4 regions of the Paenibacillus sp. EKM10P genome follow, and region 2 is predicted to be linked to each of the others. Evidence: riboswitches for the same ligand, from Rfam matches in the RefSeq annotation. Region 2 holds a riboswitch; each other region holds the start of a gene.
The links. A riboswitch is a leader RNA that binds a small molecule or an ion and turns the genes downstream of it on or off. The one in region 2 is predicted to bind cyclic di-AMP.

Region 1: it holds a riboswitch for cyclic di-AMP, as region 2 does, so the genes downstream of both, HFE01_RS02050 (hypothetical protein) here and HFE01_RS05820 (3D domain-containing protein) in region 2, are expected to answer to the same signal.
Region 3: it holds a riboswitch for cyclic di-AMP, as region 2 does, so the genes downstream of both, HFE01_RS23870 (3D domain-containing protein) here and HFE01_RS05820 (3D domain-containing protein) in region 2, are expected to answer to the same signal.
Region 4: it holds a riboswitch for cyclic di-AMP, as region 2 does, so the genes downstream of both, HFE01_RS25520 (C40 family peptidase) here and HFE01_RS05820 (3D domain-containing protein) in region 2, are expected to answer to the same signal.

What each region holds. Positions count from the first base shown of each region.
Region 1 covers NZ_JAALET010000001.1:458,924-467,053, reverse strand. The annotation lists gene kdpC (potassium-transporting ATPase subunit KdpC) at 1-587, opposite strand, end outside; gene kdpB (potassium-transporting ATPase subunit KdpB) at 607-2,637, opposite strand; gene kdpA (potassium-transporting ATPase subunit KdpA) at 2,690-4,366, opposite strand; gene kdpF (K(+)-transporting ATPase subunit F) at 4,512-4,589, opposite strand; gene HFE01_RS02050 (hypothetical protein) at 4,773-5,168, opposite strand; cyclic di-AMP (ydaO/yuaA leader) riboswitch at 5,282-5,453, opposite strand; gene HFE01_RS02045 (glutathione peroxidase) at 5,917-6,402, shown strand; tRNA gene HFE01_RS02040 (tRNA-Leu) at 6,552-6,634, opposite strand; gene HFE01_RS02035 (urease accessory protein UreF) at 6,898-7,635, shown strand; gene HFE01_RS02030 (Rha family transcriptional regulator) at 7,926-8,130, shown strand, end outside.
Region 2 covers NZ_JAALET010000002.1:183,525-191,654, forward strand. The annotation lists gene HFE01_RS05805 (PspA/IM30 family protein) at 1-50, opposite strand, end outside; gene HFE01_RS05810 (NADH:flavin oxidoreductase/NADH oxidase) at 137-1,159, opposite strand; gene HFE01_RS05815 (polysaccharide deacetylase family protein) at 1,463-2,269, shown strand; gene HFE01_RS05820 (3D domain-containing protein) at 2,469-3,137, opposite strand; cyclic di-AMP (ydaO/yuaA leader) riboswitch at 3,144-3,317, opposite strand; gene HFE01_RS05825 (amino acid ABC transporter ATP-binding protein) at 3,557-4,279, opposite strand; gene HFE01_RS05830 (ABC transporter substrate-binding protein/permease) at 4,266-5,729, opposite strand; gene HFE01_RS05835 (M20 family metallopeptidase) at 5,878-7,056, shown strand; gene HFE01_RS05840 (glycine-rich domain-containing protein) at 7,096-8,130, shown strand, end outside.
Region 3 covers NZ_JAALET010000016.1:79,340-87,469, reverse strand. The annotation lists gene HFE01_RS23900 (tRNA1(Val) (adenine(37)-N6)-methyltransferase) at 1-538, shown strand, start outside; gene rsmI (16S rRNA (cytidine(1402)-2'-O)-methyltransferase) at 535-1,416, shown strand; gene HFE01_RS23890 (AbrB/MazE/SpoVT family DNA-binding domain-containing protein) at 1,541-1,795, opposite strand; gene HFE01_RS23885 (HD domain-containing protein) at 2,126-3,409, shown strand; gene HFE01_RS23880 (TatD family hydrolase) at 3,452-4,222, shown strand; cyclic di-AMP (ydaO/yuaA leader) riboswitch at 4,423-4,703, shown strand; gene HFE01_RS23870 (3D domain-containing protein) at 4,975-6,123, shown strand; gene rnmV (ribonuclease M5) at 6,269-6,814, shown strand; gene rsmA (16S rRNA (adenine(1518)-N(6)/adenine(1519)-N(6))-dimethyltransferase RsmA) at 6,822-7,706, shown strand; gene yabG (sporulation peptidase YabG) at 7,762-8,130, shown strand, end outside.
Region 4 covers NZ_JAALET010000022.1:13,442-21,571, reverse strand. The annotation lists gene HFE01_RS25535 (YwhD family protein) at 199-705, opposite strand; gene HFE01_RS25530 (M1 family metallopeptidase) at 830-2,842, shown strand; gene HFE01_RS25525 (hypothetical protein) at 2,854-3,681, shown strand; cyclic di-AMP (ydaO/yuaA leader) riboswitch at 3,958-4,095, shown strand; gene HFE01_RS25520 (C40 family peptidase) at 4,101-4,601, shown strand; gene HFE01_RS25515 (GNAT family N-acetyltransferase) at 4,904-5,410, shown strand; gene HFE01_RS25510 (4a-hydroxytetrahydrobiopterin dehydratase) at 5,489-5,788, opposite strand; gene HFE01_RS25505 (hypothetical protein) at 5,906-6,199, opposite strand; gene motA (flagellar motor stator protein MotA) at 6,387-7,181, shown strand; gene motB (flagellar motor protein MotB) at 7,174-8,001, shown strand.

The DNA of each region.
Region 1 (8,130 bases), on a different contig from region 2:
ATCCCCGTCAAGCCGCTAATACGTGGAATTTGAGCCTGTGCCGCCTGTGGCGAGATGTGCGGGTCCAGACCAGAGCCGGAGTTCGTAATCAGGTCCAATGGAACCTGACTGACGGGTACATCCGGGTTATGCTTCTGCCAATCCGCAATAGATTCCTTGATCCGCTTCACCAATGCCGGGTTCGAGGGTGCGTAGTTACTTGAGCCTGAACCAGCTCCATTATAATCGATACTTGATACCCGGCCTTGGAAAAACGCTGGATTGGTAAAGGACTGCCCAATCAGCTCAGAGCCGCTTACCCGCCCCTCCGTGTCACGAAGCATACTGCCGTTTGCTTGCTGCGGAAACAGGACTTGCGCCACTCCTGTGCTGACCAGCGGGTATGCCAATCCGCACAATAGGATCATTAGCACAGAAGTTCGCACAGCCACTCCAATAACCGCGCTTCCTCGCATCTCTTGTCTCTCTGGTTGTTTTTCCGATACTGCCTCCGTCCCTGTATGCATATTCTGGCCTTGTCCACCAGATCCGGCTTTTTCATGTGCAGCAAATCTGCGTCCAGACAACATCCGATAAAAACCACTCATGTCGCTCACCCTTTCTGCACTAAATCCACAAATGTACCAGCAAATCAATGGCCTTAATCCCGACAAACGGTACCACCATACCGCCCAGACCATAAATCAGTAAATTCCGTCCCAATAGCCGATCCGAGCTCATTGGCTTATACTTTACACCCTTCATTGCCAGCGGAATCAGAAGTGGAATAATGACTGCATTAAAAATAAGCGCCGATAAAATAGCCGATAACGGGGATCCCAGCCTCATGACGTTTAATGCACCCATTTGCGGAATAGCCAGCATGAACATCGCCGGGATAATGGCAAAATATTTAGCCACATCGTTCGCAATACTGAACGTTGTCAATGCCCCACGTGTCATAAGCAGCTGCTTGCCGATAGCGACCACCTCAATAATTTTGGACGGATCAGAATCCAGGTCCACCATATTAGCAGCTTCCTTGGCCGCGACTGTGCCGCTATTCATGGCAAGACCGACATCTGCCTGCGCCAGCGCTGGCGCATCATTGGTACCGTCCCCGGTCATAGCCACCAGCTTACCCTGCTCCTGCTCCCGGCGGATAACCGCAATTTTATCTTCCGGCTTGCTTTCAGCTACAAAATCGTCCACCCCTGCTTCACGTGCAATGGTAGCAGCGGTCAGCGGATTATCACCTGTACACATAATCGTGCGGATGCCCATTTCCCGGAGCTGATCAAAACGCTCCTTCATGCCCGGCTTCACCGTATCCTTCAAATAAATAATGCCGTATATCCGATCATCCAGCGCCACTGCTAGCGGTGTACCTCCTTCTGCGGCTACCTGATTCGCTTTTTCCTCCAAATCGGTCGGAACAATGCCTTTTTGCGATACAATCCACTGCCGGACAGAGTCCACGGCGCCTTTGCGTACTCTTCGTCCATCAGCGAGATCCAGACCACTCATCCGGGTTTCTGCCTTGAACTCGATAAAGGTTCCACCTGCTGCCAAGGATTCATCCAGCGTGTATTCCTGCTTACGCATCAATTCCAGTACCGAGCGTCCCTCAGGCGTCTCATCCTTTAGTGAACTCATCGCCGCCCATTTCGCTAGCTCTGCCTTTTCTATACCATCTACAACCACGAATTCACTCGCCATCCGGTTACCGAAGGTGATGGTACCCGTTTTATCTAGAATCATCGTATTGATGTCCCCGGATGCTTCTACCGCCTTGCCTGACATGGCCAGCACGTTAAACTGGGTAACTCGGTCCATACCAGCAATTCCAATGGCCGACAAAAGCCCGCCAATCGTGGTCGGAATCAGACAGACCAGCAACGAAATCAGCACGGGGACAGGCAAATCAATCTTAAAATGACGGGCTATCGGGGCCAGTGTCACCACCACAATGAGAAAAATAATCGTCAAGCTGATCAGCAATGTATTCAGCGCAATTTCATTTGGCGTTTTTTGCCGCTGTGCACCTTCCACGAGCGAAATCATTTTATCAATAAACGTTTCACCCGGCTCAGTCGTAATCCGCACCTTAATGCGGTCACTGACTACCCGCGTCCCGCCGGTTACCGAGCAAAAATCACCGCCCGATTCCTTAATGACCGGAGCTGATTCTCCCGTAATTGCAGATTCATCCACTGAGGCCAGGCCTTCAATAACCTCACCATCGCTTGGAATCATTTCGCCCTGAGAGACGATTACCACGTCACCTTTACGCAATGTTGTTGAGCTGACCACCTGAATCTCATTCCCGACGAGCTTATTAGCTTGTGAGTCCTGCTTGGATTTTTTCAAGGAAGCAGCTTGTGCTTTCCCCCGTCCCTCCGCGAGCGCTTCAGCAAAGTTAGCAAAAAGCAGCGTGAACAACAAAATAATAAATACAGCCAAGTTAAAGCCCATTTCCTTGCCGGTTCCAAAATAACCGGGAAGCAGTAGCATGAGCAGTACGACCAATGTACCGATCTCCACGACGAACATGACAGGATTTTTCATCATGATCATCGGATTTAATTTGATAAAGCTATCCTTGACCGCCTGCTTCAAGATGCTTCTATCCAGCATGCGTTTGCGTTGTTCCTTCATGATCAAGCACCCCGTTCATCCATTCTCATTTTCCTTCTATGCTCATTCTTCATCACATGGTCAAAAATTCAGCTACAGGACCCAGTACGATCACCGGCAAAAAGGTTAACGCACCAATCAACAGGACCACTCCGATTAGGATGGCTCCAAACAGCTTGTTGTCCGTGCGCAGTGTACCCATTGTCACCGGGGTCGGCGCTTTGGCATTCAACGAAGCCGCCACAGCCAGCAATGCAATCATGGATACATATCGTCCAAAGAACATAACCGCTCCTGTCGTAACGTTCCAAAACACGTTGTTATCCGAAAGACCTTCAAATCCCGAGCCGTTATTTGCCGCAGATGATGCATATTCATAGATCACCTGAGTCAACCCGTGATATCCGGGGTTAGAGACCGCATCGTATCCCCAATGACTCATAAATGCAAGCGCAGTTGGAGCAAGAATAAGAAACGGATGTACCAAAATGGCAATCGCAATCAGCTTCATTTCCTTGCCTTCAATTTTCCTACCCATAAATTCCGGGGTTCTTCCGACCATCAGTCCGCATATAAACACTCCCAGAATCGCATACATCAGCATATTCATCAGCCCGACGCCCTTGCCGCCAAAAATGACGTTTAGCATCATTTCTCCCAAAGCAGCCATACCACCTAGCGGGGTCAATGTATCATGCATATTATTGACCGAACCTGTCGTTGCCGCCGTTGTGACCGCAGTGAATAATGCCGATTGTCCAATGCCGAAACGAACCTCTTTCCCTTCCATGCTTCCCTGAGATGCATCCATACCCAGTGCCTGAATTAACGGATTACCTGTTTTCTCCGACACATACGTTATGGTTAGAAAAATAAGGAACAAGACCATCATCGAGCTGAAAATAATCCAGCCCTGCTTGCGATTACGGGCAAACAATCCAAATGTATACGGCAGCGAAGCCGGCATTACCCACATTGCCAAAATTTCCAGTACGTTCGTCCAAGGATTTGGATTTTCAAAAGGATGCGCAGAATTAGCTCCCGCAAAACCGCCCCCGTTCGTACCCAAATGCTTGATGGATTCCAATGAGGCAATGGGTCCCATAGCAATCTGCTGCTGTGTACCACTTAAAGTCGTAATATCCGCCGTGGGTTGTAGCGTCTGTGGTACTTTTAATCCCACCAGCACCAGCGTAAGTACAAAGGCAAGCGGCAGGAAAATCCGTATGTTGGCTTTAATAAAATCTTGAAAAAAATTACCCAGCCCTTCACCGCGCCGCGTCAATCCCCTCATAAAAGCCGCAGCAACCGAAAACCCCGAAGCAGCCGAAGTAAACATCATCATCGTGACGAACGCCATCTGTGTCAGATACGTAAGCCCGCTTTCTCCGCTATAATGTTGGAGATTCGTATTGGTCATAAAGCTGATTACCGTATTAAAGGCCAATGATGCTTCCATATTACTGTTCCCAACCGGATTGCCCGGGAGTATAGCCTGCAAGCGCAATAGCAGGTAGCTGATCCCCACAAGCACCACATTGGTTGCAATGAAACTCATAGCGTACGTCGTCCAATGCATGCTGTCCTGTTTCTTCAAGCCTACAGCCTTATAAATCAGCTTTTCCGTTCCACCAAAAATCCGATCCGTCCGATTCGGTTCATTCGAGAATACGTGATACATATAGGTGCCCATCGGCTTTACCAAGAGCAACAATATGATGATCACAATCCCAATTTGCAGTAGCTCCATCCTCTATTCCTCCTTAAAATGCTCCTGCATTTGGAACAACAGACCTGATTCAGACCATCCATTGAGTGCACACGTTTGCGAAAATCTGCATCTCTGATGCTGCATTCTTGATCTGCTGTTCCCGCCTGCTCGATCCTATAGTTGACTAGAATTTTTCAGGATTCAGGAGTGCGTAGATTAAATACACGAACACAATAGCCGTAAGTCCTAGCACAACGATCATCCTCTTCGCCCTCCTTTTGAGGTCTGCGCATCACACCAGCGTACAAACAGCAGTATCACTCCATAACTCACAGCCATTACGAGCAGCATGTATAAATCCATCATGTTCATACCCTCCGTATCGCTTTTCAGATTGCCCTTTTGATTCCATCATAAAATCATAAACCAGCTATGTTATAAGTGCTTATCCGTTCAGCAGGAAACCCACCTCTCCGTTCAATGTGTAGATCACATGGTCCGCTCCCAATCCCCGATAAATTCCTTGTGGATTACAGCCGTGCGTAATAACATAGATCAATTCTGATGTTAGTGGCCGACATATTTGCAGGAAACGGCAAGTTAGATTCAAGCTGTTTTCGAACAAATACACACTACCAATTTCTTTTTTAGGAAAATTCCATTTTCCCGCTTGCATCGTATTGATGCGCACAATGTGCTCCACACCCATTTTTTTGAGCTGTCGTTCCTCCTGGGTGCTATTTGTGAGAACTGCAAACGCCAATTTTTTGAACATAAGCAATTTCACAAAACTTCTGCCCGCTTCATTCGGTGCAGTGACAATAATTAACCGACCTTCCATCAGTAGCTCCTCTCCCGGTATAAAAAGACAACAAAAAGAAGCCGAAGGAAAAAGGCTTCCTCCGGCTTCATACATTCCATGATAAAATAAACCATGGCTGCACACGGCGGTTTGTTGCCTCTCCCTGTACGCTTACGAGGTTAGCTGTCGGATTCGGACGTGAGAGTCGCCCTATTTACGGCACTTGGCCGGAAAATTCACCCCATGAGACACACGGCTTGCAAAGCCGTATATACTCGTTGGTTCCCCCGCTTTTGCAACTGCAAAATTCAGCGCTTTAGACAATTCGTTGTTGCTTCATTGTTGTTAATTTGAAATTACGTCTTGAATCATACACCCGTGCAAGGAAGACTGTAAAGCTCAACGGCAAGGCTATAAATCACCCTTTAGAGCATAGAAGATTAAGGATAACGCTTACAACCAACCTATGCTTCTCGTATCTCTCTAAAACTCTGTATTTCGCCTCTTTTTGAAAATGAAAGGCATGTCAATATTGGCGTAGGGTATGGTACGGTTGCCCTTTATTTATAAAAAAGAAAGAAAATGCGCTATATGTACTAGATAATTATCGAATGAAGCCTTTTTTATGAGAAGAAACACCTCAATTTGCTCCATTTGAAGTGCGATTTACCGTTTTGAACAAAAGACGATTTTACAATGCACAATGTCTGTAGACTCTTCTGGACTTGCAACCCCTTGTTGAATTGTTCACAATTTAATTGTAGAATATTGAATTAGGAGGGATATCATGAGCGTATATAAATATGATGCACAGACCCTACAAGGGGCACAAATTCCGTTATCCACATACGAAGGGAAAGTTCTTCTTATCGTGAATACTGCCAGCAAATGTGGGTTAACCCCCCAGTACAAGGCGCTACAAGAGCTATATGACCAGTATCATGAACAGGGGCTCGAAATTTTGGGATTTCCCAGCAACCAGTTCGCCAAACAAGAGCCGGGTTCCAGCGAGGAGATCTCCGAGTTTTGCCAACTCAATTACGGAGTGACTTTTCCCATGTTCGCCAAGACAGATGTTAACGGTGATCAGGCACATCCTCTATTTCGCTACCTGACCCACACTGCTCCAGGCGTATTAGGCTCCAAAGCGATCAAATGGAATTTTACTAAATTCTTAATTACACGAGAAGGTAACGTATTTAAGCGTTATGCGCCGCAAACCACTCCAGACAAGCTTGTAGGAGATATTAAGAAGCTTTTGCAGAAAAACTGACAATCTTTATGCATTACAGTTAACGAGCGGTCCGTTGTCCATACGACCGCTTCTGTGACGGGAGGATATGACGAAAAGTATTTAACAAAAAAAGCATCCCTTCACGTAAAACGTGTCAGGATGCTTTTTCAACTGGGTATTGCATATAATGCGGTCGAGAGGACTCGAACCTCCACGGGCGTACGCCCACTACCCCCTCAAGATAGCGTGTCTGCCATTCCACCACGACCGCATGTCATAATGTATTGAGGCAACAGATTTATTATACTCTCTCAGCAACAATTTGTAAACAAGAATATTATAATTATTTTCAATGTAACTTTATATAACATATATAAGCAATAAAATTATTTAATTTGACATAACTGAGTTCGAAGTGTAAATATATATTACATAAATATTTGAATTATTATTATAAAAATAAGATTTGAGTCAAATAACATCACACAAATATTCACTTCAAGGAGGCGAACCGTCCTGCATAAAGGTAACCGGTTGCTAAACTACGCATTATTGTTGGACCCTTCCCTACCTATTGGTGGTTTCACCCGTTTCTACGGATTGGAGGAGCGTTTCCGCGCTGGACACCTGAACAGTCTACAGGATCTGAAACATTACATGCGAGACGATTGGTATCCTCAAATCACAACCCTTGACGGCATGGCCATTAAAAGTCTGTATGCAGCCATCCAGCAGAATGACGGTTGGCGGATCGCCCTTATTGATAAAATACTGCACACCCAACATCCTTCCTCGCAGCATGTAAAAGAGTCGCGACTTTCTGGCCAGCGACTGCTCAAGCTCACCAAGGCTCTCTATCCTTGGCTCGCATTTGACCAACTGGAAGACACACTCACTCAATACAATGCAATTGGCACACTCGCTACTGTCCACACTTGGATTAACTCCCTCCTCGGAAGCGATATAGAACAGACCATTCACGGCTATTTTGCCACAGCGGTATCCTTCTGTATCGAAGATGCCTTTAGACTGCTCAATCCTCCTTATGAGGAAAAAAATCCTCTTATCGATCATATGACCAGCGAGTTGCTTACCACCTGGAAGAAGATTAACAAACCTACGCCAAGCTCATATCAGCGCCATCTTTTCCACAGCCATCGGACCAGCTCCTACATCACTCAGCCACCCTATATGAGCCATAGCAGCCAATTGAATGCATCCAGACCCTTTTCCTCCTCCGTCCTATTTAAACACCTTCCAGCATCCCTCTGATGCGTCGTTTACCAATCTAGCAGTCACAATAAAAATACTCTGCCCTTTTCTCAAGCGGCAGAGTATTTTTATTCATGTATCCCAAATTCACACCAATAACAGACCATAGTCGGATTATTTTCACTTTTTGCACTTAATTAAGTAATTATTTTAATAAAATAACGTATTTAAGATTGTATAAACACGTATAAAAGTGTATCATAGTTTTAGATGGTTAATTCTAACATGTTTACTGATGATTATTATATCACACCAATTATTCCGCAAGAATCCGTAAGGGGCGATTTCTCTTGAACAACAAAATGCCTGTCACCTCCTTCGGGTGGGCCATCAAACAAAGGCTTGTCGAGCTTCGACTGGATCAGAAAACATTTTGCGAGACACACAACATTCCGCCTTCACGCTTGTCCAATCTGATTCACGGCACCCGCAAAGCACAAAGGTACAGAAAACAAGTTGCTGCAATTCTGAATATCGACGATAACGATTATAAGG
Region 2 (8,130 bases):
GCGTTAATGTTAGACATCGTAAGATCTCTTAATCGTTTGAAAATAGACATGTGAAGTTCCTCCTAGAATTGAATGCTTAAATTTTAAGCTCTGTACACATGTTTACGCAAGCTTTGCATAGAGGTTTCAAAAATATCTAAAAACCGCGTAGATAAGGCTCTGGAATATTTGCCTGTACTTTTAGCGCCCGTGATGCATGCAGCGCCCAATAGGGATCACGCAGCATGGCACGCCCTATGGCTACCAGATCAGCTTCATTGTGCTGAACGACTCGGCGGGCATCCTCATAATCATCCAATAAGCCGACAGCAATGACAGGCACATTCAGTTTCTCACGGATGGTATGAGCCAAATCCACCTGATAACCAGCACGCGCAGACGGACCTCCGCTGGAACCAATCGGACCCTCACCACCAGAAGAAATATGGAAAATGTCTACACCCGCATCACGATATCGTTCCCCTATGGCTGCTATGTATTCAACATCATATCCGTCTTGGACATATTCTTTGGCAGATATCCGCATTAGCACAGGCATATCAGCAGGAAGTACCTCTTTAACAGCACGTATCACCTCAACACCAAACAGTGATAAATCCTGCCCATACTCATCTTCTCGAGTATTGGTTAAAGGAGAATGAAATTGATGGATTAGATAGCCGTGAGCGCCATGAATCTCTACCGTGTCAAAACCAGCTTCTACCGCCCGGCGCGCCCCCTCTTTGTAGGCTTGAACCAGTTCCTTGACTTCTGCTCGCGTCAAAGCGTGCGGCTCTTTAAATCGTTCACTAAAGGGGATCGAAGACGGGCCTACAGGTGGCTCAGCATCTTCAGCCTTGCGTCCGGCATGGCCTAATTGAATGGCAATTTTGGCACCATACTTGTGGACTTCCTCTACCATTTTACGATATGCAGGAATATGTTCATCACTCCAAATGCCCAAATCACGATCCGTAATGCGCCCATTCGGATGAACCGCTGTCATTTCCACAATTATGAGTCCAGTCCCTCCTACCGCGCGACTCACATAATGGACATAATGCCAATCCGTCGGTTTGCCGTCCTTGGCCTCCACGCTGTATTGGCACATTGGGGGCATGACAATCCGATTTCTTAAAGAAAGCCCCTTTAATTGATAAGGAGTAAACAAGTCGGTCACTTTTATCCATCCTTCCCTCAATTCCAAGTCTGTAGCATTATGAATAGCATCCCCATTATACACCAGCTGTCACGGTATACCGAATCCTTTGTAAGGCTAAAACTTACGAAAATGCTCCAGTTTTCATTCATGTTTAGGAGAATATGCGCGTTTACTTCGTCATCTTCACGGATATCCGCTTCATGATGTGCTTCTCTTCAGTCGTGTAGGACTTCACTCAATCACCAGCATAATTTTAATAGGACAGGTACATAATAGCTGAGAGCACCACTAGGTACCACTGCACGGAAAGGGGGAATACAAATGCGGTACAGGGGAGTGTTGCCATGTTTAGCACTGTTACTAGCATTTTCAAGTTTTCCCGTTCACGCTGACACGCCTCCCAACATCGGAACGCCCCATCCCAAGGAAGCTACTGTCGCTACTTCGGTATATCAAAGTAAAGATCGAGCTACTCCAACATTAGCGATGCTACGAAAAAAGCATGCGGACATTTTTAAAATGTGCGGCCCGCACACCCGCCAAATTGCCTTAACCTTTGATGATGTGCCCGATTCAAGGTATACGCCGCAGGTTTTGGACGTATTACACGCAAACGGTATCAAAGCTACGTTTTTTATCGTCGGCCATCGTGCGGAAAAGCATCCGGGGATCATACGCCGCATCATCCGCGAGGGTCATGCTATAGGAAACCATTCCTATACTCATCCGGATTTCAGGAAGGCCACACCAGAACGCTTTCGCCACCAGATTACAAAAACAGAACGCATTTTAGAAGCCAGCGCAGGTTTTCGGCCCAGATTGATACGACCACCCTATGGTGAAATCACGGAGCCTCAAATTCAGTGGGCGCGTCGTCATGGGTACATGATCGTCAATTGGAATGTGGACTCTCTAGACTGGAAGGGATTGAGCAAAACACAGATTCAGCGTAACGTGATCCCGGCTACCAGACCTGGCTCCATTATTTTAATGCATGCAGGTGGAGGTCAAAGTTCCAACTTGCAAGGTACTGTCCAAGCTTTGCCGGGTCTAATCCACTCTTTAAAAGCTAAGGGCTACAAGTTTGTCACAGTCCCCCGGCTACTTCACACATCGGAACGAAAATAACAGTATGTCTAAGCCTCGTATATACCAACAACGTAAAAAGGCTGCCTTGACGAGCAGAATGCTTCTGCTTGTAAGACAGCCTTTTTTAGCGATAAACGACCGTACTGATAAGAAGTCGTCCCAGTTATATGTTGTGTGCTATAATATTAAGTTTACATAATATATATTATGTTTAATGAAATCAAATATATGCACAATGCTATTTATCAATAACGTACAGTTTCACATTTTGGAAGCCGAAGTCGTTCACGAATGATTTGTTGCCAGGGATAAAGATATCAATCCGCTTTCCGGTAATAGCGCTGCCCTGATCACGGGCAACGGCTACAAAAGAATGGTCTGGCAAGCCGGGATGGGAATAGCCTGTAACTAGCACCTTTGTTCCCATAGGAATGACTTTCGGGTCTACTGCAATTGTACCCAGTTTAAGCGGATTACCGTAGTAATCGACTGCACCCCATTTGCCATTTTCATCAGCTGCGGCTGAATATGCTGTTGCTTTAACATCAACAACTTTACTGTAATTGAATGTTTTGCCCCATGCTTCAATTGTTGGCCTCTCATTCGCTGGTGCTTTCTCCGTAAGTAGCTGTGGTTTCGAATCCGAAGCCGCCTTCACACTTTTTTCGTCTGGCACTTTAATTTGTAGACCGGCATATATGTTGTTGGACGCAATATCCGGGTTAGCCTTCGTCAAGTCATCTACCGATACCCCATAACGTTGAGCAAGCAAAAAGAAAGTATCGCCTTCTTTGGCAGTATGAAGCGAAGCAGCATTTGCTACTCCAGCTGTCTGTGCCAATCCTGCAATCGCTGCGGCAAGCACCGCAAATTTCATGGTTTTTCCAATATGTTTTAAGTGTTTCAAAGATATGTACCTCCTCTGTTGTGCCTGCGAGGTTAGCTGTCGGATTCGGGCTCAGGAGAAGCCCTATGCTTGCGCAATTCACCCCTAGGTCATATTCCATACTTTTTATGATGTATTGGAACAATGGCCGTTGTTACGTCCCCCGCACTTCCCATAGTTTGAGTCCAGCACCTGAGTATTTATTATCATAAGTGCTGCCTCGGTAAGTTTTGGCTTACTGCATAATATCACAATTTTGTAACCTTATCTGCATGAAAATGTTGGGAACCTTGAACATCATACTACACTCATTACAATTTTGTCATTAAGAATCCGTTTTTTGTTACGAAAATATGGAGATATGGTGACAAAAAAAGAAAAGCCCTCCGTGAACCATCGTCACGAGAAGGGCTATGTCAATATTTTATAAAAGCATTTTCTTACAGTACTTTAGCAAGAAAGTCACGAGTACGATCATGGCTTGGAGTACCAAAAACTTGCTCAGGCGTGCCTTGCTCTATAATTTGGCCGTTGTCCATAAAGATGATCCGATCCCCTACTTCACGGGCAAAGCCCATTTCGTGCGTCACGATCACCATCGTCATGCCGCCTTCAGCGAGCTTCTTCATTACATCTAGAACCTCTCCAACCATTTCAGGGTCCAGAGCTGAAGTAGGCTCATCAAACAGCATTACGTGCGGCTGCATAGCCAGAGCACGTGCTATCGCTATACGTTGCTTTTGACCGCCAGATAACTGGTTCGGGTAGGTATTCTTCTTATCCTCAAGCCCCACGGTCCGCAGGAGCTCCAACGCAATTTTCTCCGCTTCTTTCCCCGATTGCTTCTTCACCTGCGTTGGTGCAAGCGTCAGGTTCTGCAGTATTGTTTTATGCGGAAACAGATTAAAATGTTGGAAAACCATCCCCATCTTCTCTCGAGTCGCATTAATATTATGACCACGGGCCGTAATCGGCTCACCCTCAAACAAGATTTCCCCTTCTGTTGGCTGTTCCAACAGATTCATACAACGCAAAAACGTACTTTTCCCCGAACCACTCGGTCCGATGATGACGACTACTTCACCCTTAGCGATATCTATATCAATGCCTTTTAAAATTTCATTTTTACCGAACGATTTACGCAGTTGTTTAACGGTGATCACTGGCTCTCAACTTCCTTTCCCATAAACCCAACAGCTTGGATAAGCTGAATGTCATTACAAAATAAATAGCCGCTGCGATTACGAACGGGCTTAATCCTTCATAGGTAATATTCTTAATGACCTGAGCTTGGTACATAATATCCACCATCCCAATGGTCGAAATAATAGATGATTCTTTAATGATCGTAATGAACTCATTACCAATAGCAGGCAATATAGATTTAAATGCTTGCGGTAAAATAACGTGACGCATCGCTTTGCCTCGTCCCATCCCGAGCGAGCGGGCAGCTTCCATCTGTCCACGGTCTACGGCCTGAATACCAGCACGGAAAATTTCAGCCAAATATGCCGAACTATTCAGAGACAACGTAATTATACCGGACTGGAGTGGCGTAAAATTAACACCTAACGTCAAAGCAACTCCATAATGAATAATCATAAGCTGCACCAGCATAGGTGTGCCGCGCAGTATCTCTACATATGCGGTACCTAGCCACTCGATAATACGAATACCACTCATCCGCAGCAAGGATATGATCAGCCCAATAATGAATCCGAACAGTACTCCGAGCGCAGACAGCAATAGAGTGTAGCCGATACCCGTAGCGTAGAAACTGCGATATTTCAAAAATATATCTACAATGCTATTCGAAGAAACCTGTCTGTCAGCAGACAGTGCACTCGCTTCTGTAGAAAATTTCTCAATCGATCCGTCCGCTTTCAGGCGAGCCAACGTTTTATTTACTGAAGCAAGCAATTCCGCATTTCCTTTACGGATGCCTACAGCAGTTTCTGCTCCTTCATCTTCAGGTACTGCTTTGGCAAGTGTTACGGTACCGTCTAGCGTGTATCCTTTAGCAACGGTATCTTCGATTACAACCGCGTTGATACGCTTGGTCCGAAGCTGGAGTACCAGATCGGATATTTTATCCAATGAGGTTACAGAAGCATTAGGCACTTTTTGCGCAATTTCTTCCTGGATACTCCCCTTCTGCGCACCGAGCTTCTCTCCTTTTAGAGCAGCCATCGTTGAATATTTGTCTTTGTCCTCTGGACGTACCATAATGACTTGCTTGGAACGATAGTATACATCCGAAAAATCAATGCTCTTTCTGCGTTCATCCGTCGGTGTCATACCAGACAGCACCAAGTCTACGCGACCACTTTGCAGAGCAGGCAGCAAAGAGTCAAAACTCATGTCCTCTGGGACCATCTCTGCATCCAGATCCTTGGCGATTTCCTTGGCGATTTCAACATCAAACCCGACAATGGTATCCTGACCGTTAATAACTTTGTGAAACTCATACGGCGGGAAGTCAGCACTCATACCCACTACAAGTTTTTTCTGTGGCTTTCCTTCCGATCCGTATGCAGTGAGCATAGGAAGACCAGCCAACAGCAAGATAACCGCCGTCAAAACCAGGGCGGTAAAACGATATGCCTTTTTCAATCTTTTTTTCTCTCCTTAAATTCTTTATAATAAATAAGATTGTGTCATTATAAATGAATATGCATGATTATGCAATGAATGTTATAGTACAATTTTAGTATATCTATCGCAGTACCTACATTACAGCATATATAAAGGAGTTTTCAGCATGAATTTTAAACAGACCATTCAACACACCATTGAACAGCATGCCGAGCGGTTTAAGGACATTTCGTTGTATATAGGCGCAAACCCTGAACTTGGAAACGAGGAATTCCTGGCCTCTGCCCGTCTAAAAGAAGAACTTGCCTTTCACGGTTTTGAAGTTCAGGCACCCATATTGGGTATAGAAACGGCCTTTATTGCTACTTACAAAGCAGTCAAGCCTGGACCAGTTGTTGCTTTTCTGGCAGAATATGACGCCCTGAAAGGTTTAGGGCACGCCTGTGGACACCATTTGATATGCATGATGAGTACAGGCGCTGCCGTCGGTCTCAAATCGATCATCGACGAGACTGGTGGAGAAGTACGTGTATACGGCACACCTGCCGAAGAAACACGCGGTGCAAAGGTTCCGATGGCGGCGGCTGGATTGTTTGATGATTGCGACATAGCCATGATGACACATCCCTTCGATCGCTACGAAAAATCAGGAAAATCGCTGGCGATTGATGCTGTACAGTTCGAATTTTTTGGTCAATCCGCTCATGCTGCGGCCAGTCCGCACGAAGGGATTAATGCCTTGGACGCTGTGATTCAAACGTTTAATGGGATCAACGCATTTCGGCAACAGGTGAAAAGTACAGTACGTATCCATGGCATCATTAATCAGGGTGGGCAGGCTGCCAATATTATTCCTGATTACGCCTCAGCTCAATTTTACGTGAGAGCCGCGACACGCCAAGAACTGAACCCGCTTACCCGTCGTGTTATTCAAATTGCTGAAGGAGCTGCTTTACAAGCCGGGTGTCGCTTGGAAACCTCCAATTATGAGACTTCTTATGATGAAATGGTGACTAACGGTGTACTCTCCGACACCTTTACTGCAAATTTGGTGCAGGCTGGTATTGCGCAAGAAGATATTACGGAAGGCGAAGATCATGGCTCTATGGATATCGGAAATGTATCACTTCATTGCCCTGCGATCCATCCGTACATTCAAGTTATTGACGAGAAGCATGCCTTGCATACACCAGAATTCCGCGATTTGGCGATGCAGGACCGCGCAATGGAAGGAATGCTCTTGGCCGCGAGGACCTTGGCATGGACAGCTTGCGATGTAATCACAAGTTCTGAGCTGCTGGCACAGATTAAAGAAGAATTCGCTCTACTGAATAGCAAAAGCTAAAATCAGAAATGCCGTCTTCTTGGAGAAAGGAGTGCCTTTATGAATAGTATGAGTAGCTTTTGGACGTTGTTTATTGTGGTTGACCTCATCATTTTTTGGTTTATATTCCGAGCAATACGCAGGAATCGTGGAAACAGAAGCACGCGCCGCCGGAATGCATTTTTCCTTAGTTCCCCGTCTCCTTCGTCACTCACGCAAGAGCGTCATCCAGAGATTACGGAGCTGAAGGAGCTGCTGGAGCGATCCATTCCAGCCTCCTATGCTCACAACGTAAAGCAACGTGTCATGGAAGCCCACCCTAATCTGACGGAACAAGAATATGACTGGCGCTGGCATGAGCTAAAACGATACTTCATGCTATGCGCGATTATGAATCGAGTGCCTATGTTCAGTAGTGATGTGGATGAACTATGGCACGAAATGTTAATGTTTACGCGCGAATACCAGCAGTTCTCGGAAGCTTTTTTTGGTCGTATGCTTCACCATGCTCCCCATTCGGGCGGCTCTCAGCCGATGCCAGAGGAGCGGGCGTGGTTTGACTGGTTGTATGTGGAATGCTTTGGCTGGAATCGCTATAGCGCCAGTTTGTGGGGAACTTTTTTTAATCATCCATTACCGAATGATGAGCTTTCACACTATTACAACCTGACAGCTTCAGCGCAGCCAGTAGGTGACCGATGGAATATAAGTGAAAATATAGGCATTTCAAAGCAGACACAACAAGCGGTTCATAAGATAGTCCAACACCTCCGTGAGCGGGTAAATAAAGCTGTAAATGATCCTGAGGGCAAGCAGCTCCCCAAGATCAACTATTTGCAGGTTGACTATTTGCTACTGGCTGTTGTGTGGTATTCATGGTATCGGCCTGATGAATTTGCCATACACATGCACCCAGACTCTACAAGCAGTGCCGCCCTAGCCAGCTCATCCGGCTGTAGCTCTGCAAGCGGCTGCTCAAACTGGGATACACACCACTCGCACCATCATTCCTCCCATGACAGTTCTCATGGTGGAGGCTCTTCTCACCACGATTCAGGCGATTCTGGGAGTCATTCCTCTTGTAGCAGCGGATCT
Region 3 (8,130 bases), on a different contig from region 2:
AATTGAGATTCAACCACGCCTGGCAGATATGGCTAGACGGTCTGTCAGTTTGAATGGATTAGAATCTGCAATTGAGATTCGGGAAGGAGACTTGCGTGAGCTGGTTCAAATCACGGGACATGGCGTGTATGATGCGATTACCGTGAATCCTCCCTATATGCCGCTAAATGGTAGCGATATCAAGCTGAATCCTCACCAGGCCATTGCTCGTCATGAAGTGAACTGTACACTGGAAGAAGTCATCCAGGCATGTTCTCGGCTTGTCCGAAATGGGGGGAAAGTATCGATGGTTCATCGCCCACAGCGCCTGGGTGAGATTATATCCTTGATGCGCAGTTATAGCCTGGAACCCAAGCGGATACGTTTTGTTCACCCACGGATTCATATGGAAGCAAATATGGTACTTGTTGAAGCAATGCGTGACGGCAAACCGGAAGTTCGTCTATTACCCCCACTCATTGTATATCAGGAAGATGGGAACTATACTCAGGAAATAAGGGAAATCTATGGAGAAGTAAGCAAGGGGGATTCAGTGTGACAGCAGCTGTACAAAAAAGCTTTAGTAACCGTGAAGAGGAACGGGGAAAGTTATATCTCGTTGCTACCCCGATTGGCAATCTGGACGATATGACCTTTAGGGCAATTAACACCCTAAAGTCATGCAATATTATCGCTGCTGAGGATACGAGGCAAACACGCAAATTGCTCACACATTTCGACATCACGCCGGAAATGCTCTTCAGTTATCATGAACATAATAAAGCTGCCAGTGGGCCTGAGCTGATACGTTATATAATAGAAGGAAAAAATTTGGCACTGGTTAGCGATGCAGGTCTACCGGCCATTTCTGATCCTGGTTCGGATCTGGTCAAGCTGGCACTTAAAGCAGAAATCAGTGTTATTCCTATCCCAGGGGCAAATGCTGCACTATCCGCTTTAATTGCCTCAGGACTGGATACAGAGAGGTTTACCTTCGCTGGATTTCCACCAAGGGAGAAAAAGGATCTAGAGAAGTTGTTACAATCATTTCAGGTATCCCATGGCACGATTCTTTTTTATGAGTCGCCCCACCGTATTGTAAAGACATTGACAGTAATAAAGGAAACATTAGGATCACGCAACGTAGTACTTGCCCGTGAACTGACCAAGCTGCATGAGGAATGGGTGCGTGGAACAGTGGAGCAATGTCTTGCAAAACTAGAGGAGAACCCACCGATTGGTGAATATTGTCTGGTCGTTGAGGGGAAAAACGAAGAGGAAGAGGAACAGGAGCGTCAGGCATGGTGGCAGGACTTATCTTTGGAGTCTCACGTCGCGCATTACGAGTCAGAGGGGCTTACTCGCAAGGATGCCATGAAACGTACAGCCACAGACCGTTCAATTTCCAAGAGGGACGTGTACAACGCACTCTTATGAATACGTGTCTAAACAAAAAAGGGCCTTCCAACGGTTGGGTTCAAACCGTGGAAGGCAACAAGGAGTATATATGAAAAAGGTTAGAATTAACAATCTCTGATAAGTCTATTATATACTAAAATTCTCAGTTTGTCACAGGTGTTGGGATTTCAGAAATGCAATCTTGGCAAACAATTTTCCCTTTGAAGTAAATTACGTTCTCAGCATTGCCACAGAAGATACAAGCAGGCTCGTATTTTTTAAGCATGATGCGCTCGCCATCAACGTAAATTTCCAAAGCGTCTTTCTCTCCGATTCCCAGGGTACGGCGCAATTCGATTGGAATAACAACACGTCCGAGCTCGTCAACTTTTCTTACAATACCAGTGGATTTCATCATAATAAATCAGGCTCCTCTCGCCGTTTAAAATAATATAAGTGTCATGATTCGACAAAATTTTCTCTTTTCTGATATTTACTATACCAACGATTCCCAAAACAGTCAACCTAAAAAAAGTAGTAACAGCCTAATTATGCAAAAGTATTTAGAACAAAGAGCTTTATCCATGTACCTTACCTTATTTTACGGATGATTTGCCTTATTGTAGATTTGGAAATGTCGAAAAGTGATAATTCGACAAAATACGACAAACGGTGTCGAATAAGGGAAGATGTTTAGGATTTTATTGTATTTTAATCCATTATTCCGAATATTAAAGGAGCTGATATCTTGCACCAGCCACTCAGTGAAGAAAAAGTTTTTAAGGACCCGGTACATAATTACATCCATGTTCAGGATACTGTGATATGGCGATTGATCAATACGCCGGAGTTCCAACGGTTACGACGCATTCGGCAGTTAGGCACATCTTATCTTACGTTTCATGGAGCGGAGCACAGCCGGTTTTCACATTCACTGGGCGTATATGAGATTACGAGACGTATTATTTCTCAATTTGAACGTGGAGATTTTCCCGACTGGCCCAAGGAAGAAAGACTGATTGCTCTGTGTGCCGCTTTGTTGCACGATGTGGGGCACGGTCCATTTTCTCATTCAATTGAAGAAGCCTTTCATATGAACCATGAGGATTGGACATGCCGCATTGTACTGGGGGACACGAAGATCAACGCTGTGCTACGGCAAGTTGATGAGATGTTGCCCCACAAGGTCGCGGCGGTTATAGCCAAAACGTATGATAAGCCGATTGTTGTCAACTTGGTAACAAGCCCGCTGGATGCTGACCGTATGGATTATTTGTTGCGGGATGCTCATTCAACAGGTGTTAACTACGGAACAATTGATTTGGATCGTATTTTACGTTTGCTGCGCCCTCACAATGGGAGAATTGTCGTAAAAGAGTCGGGTATGCATGCAGTAGAGGATTATCTAATGTCACGCTACCAGATGTACTGGCAAATTTATTTCCATCCTGTAACACGCAGCTCAGAAATCCTGTTACGTAAAATTTTCAAGAGAGCTAAGGAATTGTTCAAAAACGGATATGAGTTTGGTTTTCTGCTAGATCCGCTGCCAGATCTATTAAAAGGAGAGCTAACAGTGGAGCAGTATTTGATGCTGGATGAGTCTTTGATTCAGACGGTATTTAGCCAATGGAAACGAGAAAAGGACGAAATTTTAAGTGATTTGAGCAGCCGTTTTATGGATCGTAGATTGTATAAATATGTAGAGATTGAAAATATGGATACAGATACCGTTGACCATATTCGAGAGGCTTTGGAAAAGGCTGGCTTGCATCCTGAATATGATCTTGAAATTGATTTTCCGACAGATCTTCCTTATGATGTGTTTCGGCAGGGCGGTTCAACGGACAACCAGATTTTACTGCTTGGACGTCAGGGCGAGGTACGGGAAATATCCGAAGTTTCAGAAATTGTACGCTCAATAAGTGGCATTCACCGAGGAAAATATCACATGTATTTTCCCCAGAATAAATTGAACGGGGTAAAAGAAAGGCTTCCTGCCGAAATAAGGAATTATTTTGTCAAACAATAGACAAATATATTGAAATGTAAGTAAGAAAAGGAGATGAAAACCTTGGATTTGTTCGACACTCATACTCACCTAGATGCGCCACAATTTGACGAAGACCGTGAAGAAGTTATAGCACGTGCTGTCGAATCAGGAGTAACACGGATGATCAATATCGGATTTAATCGTGAGACCATTCCATCCACCATGAAGCTGGCTGAGACGTATGATTTTATTTATGCAGCCGTTGGATGGCATCCGCAGGATGCCATTACAATGCAGGAGGGTGATTTAGAATGGATTGCATCGTTATGCAGTCATAAAAAGGTTGTAGCGATCGGAGAGATCGGTCTGGATTATTATTGGGATACATCACCAAAGGATGTGCAGCAGCGGGTACTTCGAAATCAAATTGGCCTGGCACGTGAGCTCAACATGCCAATTGTTATCCATAACCGGGATGCACATGAAGATATTGTGAGGATTTTACGTGAGGAAAAGGCGGGCGAGATTGGCGGAGTCATGCACTCCTTTTCTGGGAGTTGGGAGACAGCTAAAATGGTGCTGGATATGGGTTTCCACCTTTCCTTCGGCGGGCCCATAACGTTCAAAAATGCCAAGCAGCCAAAAGAGGTGCTAGCCCAGGTACCCCTGGACCGTCTGCTTATTGAAACGGACGCGCCTTACTTGACGCCTCATCCGTTTCGTGGGAAGCGAAATGAGTCGGCACATGTGAGATTGGTAGCAGAGGCAGCCGCCCAAATTAAGGGAATTACGGTGGAGGAATTGGTATCCATTACGACCCAAAATGCCTTGGAACGATTTGACATTCAGTGAAAAAGCGAAGAAATCAATCAAAATAAAGAGATAGACGGAGCTAATTATGATTTTGTTGCAGGAAACTCAAGAATATTACAATTTTTTAACCGAATATTTTGAAAAATGTACTTGAAACCTGCTTTACAACATGCATGGAAACAGGATATCATCTTTTCAGTGAATTGTTGTTGAGTGTAAACATCAACAAATCATTTCATGAACCAGTCTCGCTGAGTCCCTTTTACAGGGAACGGGGGAACCGATATGGCTTACAGTACGTCCGGCGTATATGCAAGAGATATTATCTCTTCAGTAGTCGGCTCGACCGAAATTCATTTCCTGGATGGGATTGAACAGGTAGAGAAGCCGTATTTCGATTTCTTTCTGGGTCTTCGGGGTGAATGTGAAGGCGACCGCCATGAGCGGTTGACCTAAGCTAGGGCGACTCTCTACGTCCGAACCCGACAGCTAACCCCGTAAGCGTAACAAGAGAGAAGCCATCTCGTGCATGAGTTTTCCCGCATATTCACACATGTCGGAAGCCACGAAAGAGCTCTCTAGTCTCTTTCTTTGGCTTTTTTTGTTGTGAATAAAAGAAAATCTGTCATCATACTGTGGTTAAACAGGGGAGGACAGCATGCCGCGAAGACGGGTACATGGTGCAGGACAGTCGCAGTACGGGCTTGTCTTGTAGAAAATCTGTTATAGTCACGTCAACGATCAACTATGTCTTACTCCAGACGGCGGGCTATGTAAGGAGGACGGAGGAAATGGGCATTTTCCGAAAAGAGGAGACCCATGAGTCACGCTCATCCAGCATGTCTTACGTATTACGTTGGAAGCAAGAGAATGTGCGCCAGGCTGCTTTGGTTGCTATTTTTCTAATCGCACTAACGATTATGATTTCAATTCTGATGTACACGCAATCTAAAAAACAAGTCTTTTTTGTCATCGATGGTAAGGCATCTGCGGTAGAAACCCGGGAATCCAAGCTCCAAGATTTGCTCAATGAGCATTCTATTTCACTTCAGCCGCATGATACAATTTCCATGCCGCTAAACGGGGCAGTACAGGATGGGGATCGCGTAGTCATTAAACGTGCCAATCAGGTTAAAGTATCCTCAGGCAATGAGACGAAAAAGCTGTACACAACAGAAAATACAGTAGAGGGTGCCATTCGCACTTCGGGCTATAAATTATCATCAACGGATAAAGTTTACCCTGCGTTGGATGCCTCTGTTTCAGCTAACATGGACATAAAAATCGTCCGTGTGAAGAAACAGCAGGTCGAACAGAAAAAACAAGTGCCTTATCAGGTCATCAAAACGGCAGATCCAAGTCTCTATAAAGGCGATAATCGAGTCATTCAAAGTGGCAAATCGGGTGTGGTAGTCCAGCATGTTCAAAAGGTATACCATGATGGAAAATTGGTGTCCAAACAGCTGGTCAACAAGGAAGTCGCACAAAATCGTGTAGATAAGGTAATTGCGGTAGGAACGAAGAAAAAACCGGTCCTTCTAGCTGCTTCCATCGGCCCTAAAGATGCGGTTAAGGCTACAAAGGTTAGTTCGGGCAGCGCTGTCCGTAAAGCAGGTATTAATTTTAATTATAAAAAAGTTTTACAAAATGTCTCCATGACGGCGTACTCTGCCCAGGAGCCAGGTATCGGTACACGTACCGCCTCCGGCACGCGTGTCACGGAAGGACGCACCATCGCTGTCGATCCGAATGTAATTCCCATCGGCTGGTGGGTGTATATTGAAGGGGTAGGCTTCCGCCGTGCGGAGGATACCGGTGGCGCGATTAAAGGCCACAAAATCGATGTGTATTATGAGAGTTTAAGCCGGGCTAACCAATTTGGTCGTAAGCACGGTAAAACCGTATATGTTATCGGACCTGTAAAGCCGGAAATCAACTAAAACAGGTTGTGTATGTTGAGGACAATGCGATAGTATTAACAACATAGTTATGCCATGCTAAGAAGAGGATATCCTCTTCTTATTTTGTTTTCAAAAGCAGGGAAAGATAATATATGTTGCTGTGTAGCAGTGGAGGGAAACGAAGATGATCAAGGAAGTGATCGTGGTGGAAGGCCGGGATGATACAGTAGCCATTCGCCGTGCTGTCGAAGCAGATACGATAGAAACTGGCGGTTCAGCCATTAATAAAATGACGCTGCGGAAAATTGCATTGGCACAGGAACGGCGGGGGGTCATTATTTTAACTGATCCCGATCATGCAGGGGAGCGTATCCGTAAAATTATCGCCTCCAAGGTCCCCGGCTGCAAGCAGGCTTTTATACCTGAGGCAGAGGCGACACGCAAAGGGGATATTGGCGTGGAGAATGCCTCCCCGGAAGCCATCAGACACGCTCTCGCGCGGGTACATACGACAGTGGAAGGCGCCGAACCGCTGATTGAAATGGCGGACCTGATTGACGCTGGACTTATTACCCACCCCAATGCTGCTGCACGCCGTATGGCCTTGGGGAATGTACTGGGTATTGGCTATTGTAACGGAAAGCAGCTACATAAGCGGCTCTCTGTATTTCAGATCAGTCGTGAGGAATTTGCCAGTGCGCTGGCACAAATCGAAAGTGAAGGATTGTGATATCCGTATGACAGGGATTCAAGATATAGCAACACCACGGCGTACGAAGGAAATTATTCAAAGGCACGGTTTTTCGTTCAAAAAGAGTCTGGGACAAAACTTTCTGATTGATCAAAATATTCTGAGCAAGATCGTAAATGCTGCCGGATTGGATGATACAAAGGGCGCGCTTGAGATTGGTCCGGGCATTGGAGCTTTGACCGAGAAATTGGCGCAATCCGCTAAGGCAGTTACCGCTGTTGAGATTGACCAGCGGCTGTTGCCCATTCTTGAAGAAGTGCTGGCCCCTTACGAGCATGTAAAGGTTCGCCATGGAGACGTGTTAAAGCTGGATTTGCGTGAAGTGTTTGCAGCTGACTTTGCAGATGTGAGCAAAGTGAGTGTCGTCGCTAATCTGCCGTATTACGTCACTACACCGATTCTGATGCGTCTACTGGAGGACAAGCTTCCCTTGGAGAATATCGTCGTTATGATTCAAAAGGAGGTGGCTGAGCGCATGGCTGCGTCTCCTGGTACGAAGGATTACGGCAGCTTAAGCATAGCCGTGCAATATTACAGCGAGCCTGAGTTAGTCTGTACGGTGCCGAATACAGTATTTATTCCTCAGCCGAATGTTGATTCGGCAGTTATTCGGCTGCGTGTACGAGAAGTCCCTCCGGTGGAAGTGGTGGACGAAAAGCACTTTTTTGAAGTGGTTCATGCCGCTTTTGCCCAACGTCGTAAAACCATTTCAAATAACCTAAAAAGCCGCTTCTTCACTAAAGAGAACAGGGACACGCTGGAGCCGCTGTTGCAACAAGCTGATATTGAGCCCTCCCGTCGAGGGGAAACGCTGAGTATCGAGGAATTTGCGCGTCTGAGCGCCGTGCTATTGGAGGCCGGTATATCCTAAGTTGGAACCAAACTGTGCATTCACCCATACGATATAGGAGGGGTGATACAGTGTGATGAGTTTAGGAGACTTGGTCGTTCGGAAATCGTACGGCGGTGATGTCACGTTTCGCGTTGAAGACATCCAGCGGGATAAAGCGATCATTAAGGGGACGGAATTTCGGCTACTGGCCGATTCCCCGGTGAACGATCTGGTCAGAGTGCCTGCAGACCAGATTAGCGGTAAGACTCAACAGGCCCACATTAAGGCCGGGGAGTCTCTTAATCTTTTGCAACGGGCACGCCAGCAGCAAGCTGCCCGTAGCCAGGCGGCTCTGATTGGAGAGTGGAGTGATCCGGTGGAGTCAACGTATTTTGAAATGCCAGGAAAGGTTCTTCATCTGGATGGAGACCCTGGCTATTTAAGGAAATGTCTCAGTCTATAT
Region 4 (8,130 bases), on a different contig from region 2:
GCGATGATGTTCATAACTTACATGAAAAGGAAGTAGACTACTATTTTATTGTCCGGTACATATTTTATGAGGTCAGAAAACTAACAATTGAAGGCATCATAGAGCTTAAATAGAGATTCCAATTCGGTTCTTCTTACAGGAAAAAGCAGCCTACAGTGGCTGCTTTTCTACAATACTGTTACTTCGTTAACGCTAGGCTTACCCTTCCAGCGCCTGCTTCAATTCCTCAGGCGAAGCGTCCCACCATTCCTGATTATGTGAAATCAGCAGGCTTCTGAGCGCTGCTTTATCTTCGCTGCCGAGATCATCCAGCATGAAACGGCGCTTGAGTGCATAATCCATACGATTAACATGATCGGCAAGAATTTTCCAGCCGCGTTTGGCTTCGTCGTCAATCAGCATCTCGCAGGCCGTCGCGCCACCATACATACGTCCTTCGGGCGTACGGTCCACAGCTACCCATACCAGCCATACCTGGCGTCCGTTCGGTACGTCCTCTTTATTCGTAGAGAACTTGATTCCACGTTCTACTTTACTTTTGGCATGCATGGCACCGACATCAATTTTCGCCTCTCCGCGGTCAATGATGACCGGGGACATGCTGTTCAGGTCGATTGAGCCTGCGCCGAAGCCCTTATGTTTACTCTTGCCACTGACAATATTCAGTGCAATCTGCTTTTTGCCGTCCGGTTGATTTTCACTCATGCGTCACTAGACCTCCAATTTCCGTCTTCACACTCATTCTACACTATAAATATTTTAACTAATAATCTCCCGAAAGCAAACATATACATGCTGTAGATGCTTGTCAACGGGAGGTATCCATTGTATGACCCCAGCACGCACCAAAATCGTTTTATTGTCCACACTAGCCCTCGGACTCCTCGCAGGGACGTTATGGTTTGCCTGGCAACCCCAATCGCAATCCGTCTCTCAGTCCGCAGGCAAACCACTATACGGCTCCGAGTCTGAGTCTGCGCTTGCGCCAAATATGGGCAAGCCTCTAGGGGCCAACATCATGCCCGATCTGCCCAAGAACCCTCCACAGCCCGCTTCGGAAATTCTCAGCAAACGGGTGGTGGAATATCACATTGATGTATCTCTGGAAAAAGGACGGGTTTTGCGAGGCACTGAGACACTGACCTGGAGGCATCCGGGTAAGAAAACTGTGAATGATCTGTATCTTCATCTATACCCGAATGCCTTCTCTTCCATGGAAACCACCTTTATGAAGGAATCCGGCGGAAAGCTGCGCGGAGACACCATGCCTAAGGACGGCTTTGGCTCCATGACGCTGACCGAACTAAAAACAGAAGACGGTTTATCTCTCATGCACCGCACTCAATATGTACAACCAGATGACGGTAACGCAAGCGACCGTTCGCTCATAAAGGTGCGTCTACCCAAACCGGTACGGGGTGGCGAAGAAATCACACTATATATGAAGTTTGAAGTCAAACTGCCTGGCATTTTTGCTCGTATGGGTGCGACAGATGATTTTGTAATGGCTGGACAGTGGTTTCCAAAGCTCAGCGTCTATGAGACTGCAGGACAACGTGGACGCGCCGAAGAGGGCTGGAACCTCCATCAGTACCATGGCAACTCCGAGTTCTATGCCGACTTTGGAATTTACAGTATACGGATTCGGGTGCCTGAAACACACATCGTAGCAGCGACCGGTTTTCCCACCCGTGGTGCAGTACGACAGAACGGCCAGAAAATATATCAATTTTATGCCGATGATGTACACGATTTTGCCTGGTCTGCTTCACCCAACTTTGTAGCCGTAGAAGAACCCTTCTCTTCTACTGAGGTTCCTGGTGTCAAAATCAAGCTCTATCTGGACCCGTCCCATAAGGAACTCAAAGGACGTTACATGAGCGCAGCCAAGGCTGCCCTTTCGTACTACAGCAAATGGTACGGGCCTTATCCATATTCCACTCTATCCATCGTCGTTCCACCCAAAACAGGCAGTGGAGCCGGCGGCATGGAATATCCGACACTCATCACGGCCGCAGCTGCGGACCAACTGAATCCTGGCTATAATCTGGAACGGACGCTGGTTCATGAAATTGGGCATCAATATTTCTACGGAATGGTAGCCAACAATGAATTTGAGGAGCCTTGGCTGGATGAAGGCTTCACCTCCTATGCAGAGGAACGGCTCATGGAACAAGAGTATGGGCTTACCCCCAACTTGCCATTACAATCGGGACAGGTAGCTTCCCCACAGCCGCTAAACCGTGAGTCCTGGAAGTATGGATCGGCAGCTGAGTATGCGCAAAATGCCTATTCACGAGGTAAATTAGTACTACGAGGTATTGAGCGTCAGGTGGGTATGAAAAAAATGGACCGGATTATGCGGACCTACGTCCAGACTTATCGATTCAAGCATCCGACCTCACAGGATTTTCAACATGTCGTGGAGAGAGTGACCGGACGATCATGGAGCCACTATTTTGAACAATATGTATATGACGGCCAGATGGCGGACTTTTCAGTCGATCGCATCATGAACCACAAGCTGGAGAATGGATACGAAGCAGTCGTGACGCTCAGCAAAAAAGGAGCAGATTATCCCAAAATACCTGTTCAATTTACCTTCAAGGATGGCTCAACGATATTCAAGGCATGGGATGGTGCGGGCAAAAGTACAACTTTCCGACTCAAAAGCGCTTCCCCCGTGTCCTATGTGACTGTAGATCCTCTATACACTATTGCACTGGAGAACAAGCATATTAATAATAGCCTGAAGGCTGAATTGGATGAAAAACAACAAACCCGTTGGAGTGTAAGTGTAACCAAGCTGTTGGAGACACTGCTTGGAAGTCTGTCATGGTGAGGTGTCTATAGATGCGGACTGTTATAAAAGAAGGCTGGGCGCTGGTACGCATACGCTTTTATATCGTTATCATTTTATTTCTGTATCGTCTGCTGTGGGGAGTATTTCTCTATAGGCTGGTACAGTCTGCCGTTATCCCGCTGCTGCTACGTTATCCTGATCAGAGCCAAAACGAACTGGGAAAGACCTTGTTTTGGATGGAGGGCCAGATCGCCTTGATGGACAGCCGGGAAGTACATGTGTACTTGTGGATATTACTAGGGGCGACCGTACTGCGCATACTAATCACTCCCTTCATTAGAGCTGGCATATATCAAAGCCTGCATACCGATGCGTCTGAACCGCAAAGCCTGTCCTTCTTCAAGGGGATGAAACGCCACGGTATGTCATCGCTATTGTATTACATCATCGAGTTGGGTTTGCTGCTGCTTCCCGCCTTTTGGGTGGTACCGAGACTCTATCCTATTGTAGTAGGAACGTTGCAATCTTCCTCTTACCTGCTACATTTGTTGCCCTATGCCATGGGGTGGATAGCTTACGGTTGGGTCATTCGGCAGTGCATCCTGTATATGCAGTTGGGCACTGTCAGTGGTCACACCATACTATCCTCCCTGCTCGCCTTCTTTCGCCAGCTTCTTCCGGCTGTTGGTGTATCCCTGTTGCTCGGTACTTGTGTGTTGCTAGTTTTCGGTCTATTTGGCACCGTGGCGATGATTTGGACGGGTATGTTGGCACTGATTCTCCAGCAATCGTATCATTTTGTTACCAGTCTGGTCAGGCTGTGGCATATCAGTTCGCAGTATCGGCTATGGCACATCGATATCTCCAGCAGAGGCTAACCTCTCACAATATGCTCTCTCCTGTATTTTCAGCTGTCGAAAAAACTTTTTTCTTTCCCGTGCAAACAGCACATAACTGAATACTGTTAACAGAATCTGTTCCTGGAGCGTTAGGAACAGATTTTTTTTGTAACTTTTTGCGATGAAACATTTGCCAAAGCCTGCTGTCTTTGTTACAATAATCGCAGTGAACTGATAGTAACAACTTTGTAATCTTTATTGTAACCTTTATCTTAAAAACATCGTTGTCGTGAATACTGCTCTCCAAGGTGCACATCTTAAGTTAAGCCTAATTCCTGGCACCTAGGAAGCGGGGGAACCAGTTTGGGTGAATTGATCTCGCAACAGAGTGGTCATAGGGGAACCTTCTACCGAATCCTTAAGCTAACCTCGCAGGCATTGGAAGGGGTATATTTTTTTTGAAGAAGAAGCTAACGATCGCAGCCATGGGTCTCGCCATTGCCTTTACATCTTTTACATTCGGTGGCAGCAGTGCATTTGCAGACTCTAAGATGGACCAGGTCATCCAAGATGCCAAAGGAACGAACTACAGAAGCGGAGGCACTACACTCGAGGGATTCGATTGCTCCGGCTTCACAATGTATGTATTCAACAAACTGGGAATTAAACTGCCGCATCAATCTGGATCACAATTCAAAATGGGTTCTTCTGTATCCCGCGATGAAATGAGACCAGGCGACCTGGTGTTCTTCAACACCACAGGAAGAGGCGTTTCCCATGTAGGTATCTTCGTAGGTGAAGGGAAATTCGCCCACTCCTCGACTTCACGTGGTGTAGTAGTTAGCTCACTGAACGAAAATTATTACGCTAACCGTTATGTCGGTGCAAAAAGAATTATGAGCACAGACGCTTACCATTCTGTAGCTTCAGATATTCCTGATGACGACAACGTAGAATAACTACCGCACAGCAAGCTAACCCTAGCCGCAATTTGATTCTGGCCGGAATCGAATTGCGGTTTTTTATGTCCACTACATCGCAATGATTATCATTACTGACGAACTGACACCTCAAAAGGTTTCAATTTTAGCGAACATCGTCGGTTTTACCGTCACCGCTGGGGGAGCATATGAGCAGTAAATCCTTCTTATTGAATGTATACCCGACTTAGGTACGAAATAAACACGCTTGCCATTCTCCTACAACTTGTCTACAATCTGTGGTTAATGATTGAAGTACCTGCATAAGGAGGAATGGAAAAGTGCCGGCCTCAATATCCAACTACCGGATCGTACCGATGGACGAGCATCAAGCGGCTGAAATCTGTGAGTGGCGCTATGATCCCCCCTACAACATATACGGCTGGCTTCCCTGGGAACAAATGAAGGCACTTGAAGTCGAATTTGGAAGTCCCACGCTTCGCCAAGAGCAATATGTTGCGGTCCTGGACGAAGAGAATGAGCTGACGGGATTTGCTCAATATTTCCCTATGGTCGGTGTGACCCGGCTGGGTCTTGGAATGCATCCCGAAAGATGCGGACATGGCACAGGCTCCGATTTTGTCCGGGCCATTGCCGAGGAAGCCAGACGGCGGCATCCGCAGAATGAAATTGACCTAGAGGTTCTCACTTGGAATCAGCGGGCTATCCGAGCCTACAAGGCAGCTGGATTTGAGCTGACGGATACCTATGAACGCCAGACTCCAGATGGCAGAAAACCGTTCCATTGTATGGTATATCGTCCTGAACAACAGAATCGGGTTCTATAAATAAGAGCGCCTTCACTATACAACCGCGATGTTGTATAGCGAAGGCGCTCTTCATATATACGACAGATCATTACAAACTCAATGACTGCTGCGCATTTTTTCGAAAGCTTCATTATATTGTTGGGCTTCCTTAATATCTACGGCCATAATACCGCCATCGTCCCAGGAGGTCAAACGCAGAGTCACGGTCTTGTAATCAATCGTAATAAATGGATGGTGATTAAATGCCTCAGATATAGCGGCAACTTCATCCACGAAGGCAATTCCTTTCATAAAACTGGAAAAATTATATTTCCGAACGATCCAACGTCCTTCCTCCAGTTCCCAGCCCTCCAGCTTCTCCAGATGTGCTTCAATCTCTTCTTGTGTAAAAGGCATGTTACGAACTCCTCCCCGTTTATACGGAAGCCTTTCAGCCGCTTAGATGCGGCCAAAACTACGATATATTGGTGTACATATTACCACGGCCCCGTTGATAAATCCATAAGACGGCCATCAAATCAATGGGACCGACGTCAGCTCCTCATCCCCGATGAGTACATAGATCCGGTGCTGCTCCGGCTCATAAATCACAACACCGCTGCCTACAGTGATTATAGGTTCTGTGCCCAGTGCATAAAATAAGTCTTCTGCCAAAGCCTCATTGACTTCCTGGCGCCCCGCTGGGTCCAGCCTGTCCCAATCTTCTGCTTCCATTTCAAAAAATTCATAGCTATCTGGAATGCGTCCCACAGCCTCTGTCAAATCGTTCAAAATTTGTTCATACTCGCGCCCATGCTTTACTCCCATGCTATTTCCTCCAGTGGTTCAGCGATTCAATACATAATCACTTTATTATACCGGAAATTCGCCCTTAACAAAAAAGAGAGTTTTGTCGATAAATACTATAATCCGTCTCATAATGACGCGCTTGGGGCAAGGACGACCCATGCGGCATGAAAGGATTCAAAATCTATTCTCATGGATGAGGTGTATCATGCAAATTACAACCATTATTGGACTTGTGCTCGGGCTTTTGTCACTGGTCGTCGGGATGATCCTGAAGGGCGCGCCAGTCGTCAATCTGGTCAATAATCCCGCTGCTTACATGATTATTTTCGTCGGAACAGCAGCAAGTATATTCATGGCGTTTCCGATGGATGACATGAAACGGGTGCCAAAGCTGTTTAAAATTATTTTCACCCAGCAGAAATTGCTGGATCGCAAGGAGCTTATCGGTACATTTACTGAATGGGCATCCATTACCCGTCGTGAAGGTCTGCTCGCGCTGGAATCCAAGGTCGAAGAGATCGACGATCCCTTTATGCGCGGCGGTATGCGTATGATTATCGATGGTAATGATCAGGAGTTCGTACGCGATGTTCTGATGGAAGACATTAACGCTACCGAAGATAGACACCGCGCAGGCGCACTAATTTTCTCCCAAGCCGGTATGTATGCTCCAACACTCGGGGTACTCGGTGCGGTTGTAGGTCTGATTGCCGCTCTAGCCGACCTTAGTGACATGGAAAAACTGTCCCATGCCATTGCGGCCGCCTTTATTGCAACGTTGCTCGGTATTTTTACAGGTTATGTCCTATGGCATCCAATGTCCAACAAGCTGAAACGGCTATCCAAAAAAGAAGTGGAACTTAAGTTAATGATGGTCGAAGGTCTGCTTTCGATTCAATCCGGTATCTCGACGATTGCCATCAGCCAAAAGCTAGCAATCTTCCTAACTCCAACCGAACGGGCTTCGATGACCCAGAAGGATGGCGATTCCAGTGAGTAAAAAGAGACATGAACCGCATGAAGAGCATGCTGACGAAAGCTGGCTGTTGCCATATTCCGACTTAATGACCCTTCTGTTGGCTCTTTTCATTGTCTTATTCGGTATGAGCTCGCTCGATGCCAAAAAATTTGAAACTATGGCTCAATCCTTGAGTTCAGCTTTTAGTGGCGGTACTGGCGTGCTGGATCACTCGGCCGCGAATCCGTCGTCACAATCCATGGATATGGGCAAAAATAAAGAAGAGGTATCGCAACCTTTAAAATCAAAAGCCACTTCTACCTCTGATCTGCAGAAGCAACTCGCCCAGCGGGAAGAAGAAGATTTAAAGAAGCTTAAAAAACAAATGGATCAGTATATTCAAAATAACGGCCTGTCCACTCTACTGAACACCAAGCTGAACCAATCTCAGCTGATGATCACCATTAGTGATAATGCCCTGTTTTCATCCGGGCAGGCCGAAGTAAAGCCGGAAGCGAGAAAGCTAGCCAAATCCATTTCCAGCATGCTCCAGCAGTTTCCTGGTTATGATGTTATCGTATCCGGTCATACCGACAATGTACCTATTTCCAATAGTCAGTTCCCGTCCAACTTTGATTTGAGTGCCAAGCGCTCGCTCAATTTCTTGCGTATTTTGCTGCTCAATCCGCAGCTCGATCCTACCAAGTTTGTATCCATCGGATATGGCGAGTATCGACCATTGGCAAGCAATCAGACTGGAGAAGGACGCGCCAAAAACCGTCGTGTCGAAATTTCCGTTCTTCGCAAATATCAGAACGGTACACAAGTTATTAGTCCTACCTCAAGCTCGAATGAAGGTTGATCATGAATATGTTATATGAACAAAGGCACCGCCGCATTTCTTATGCAGCTGGTGCCTTTTGATTTAGTGATTCCTGTTGTCTAGCCCTGCCATATAGGAGAACCCAGCGCTGAAGGCTATAAGAAGGCC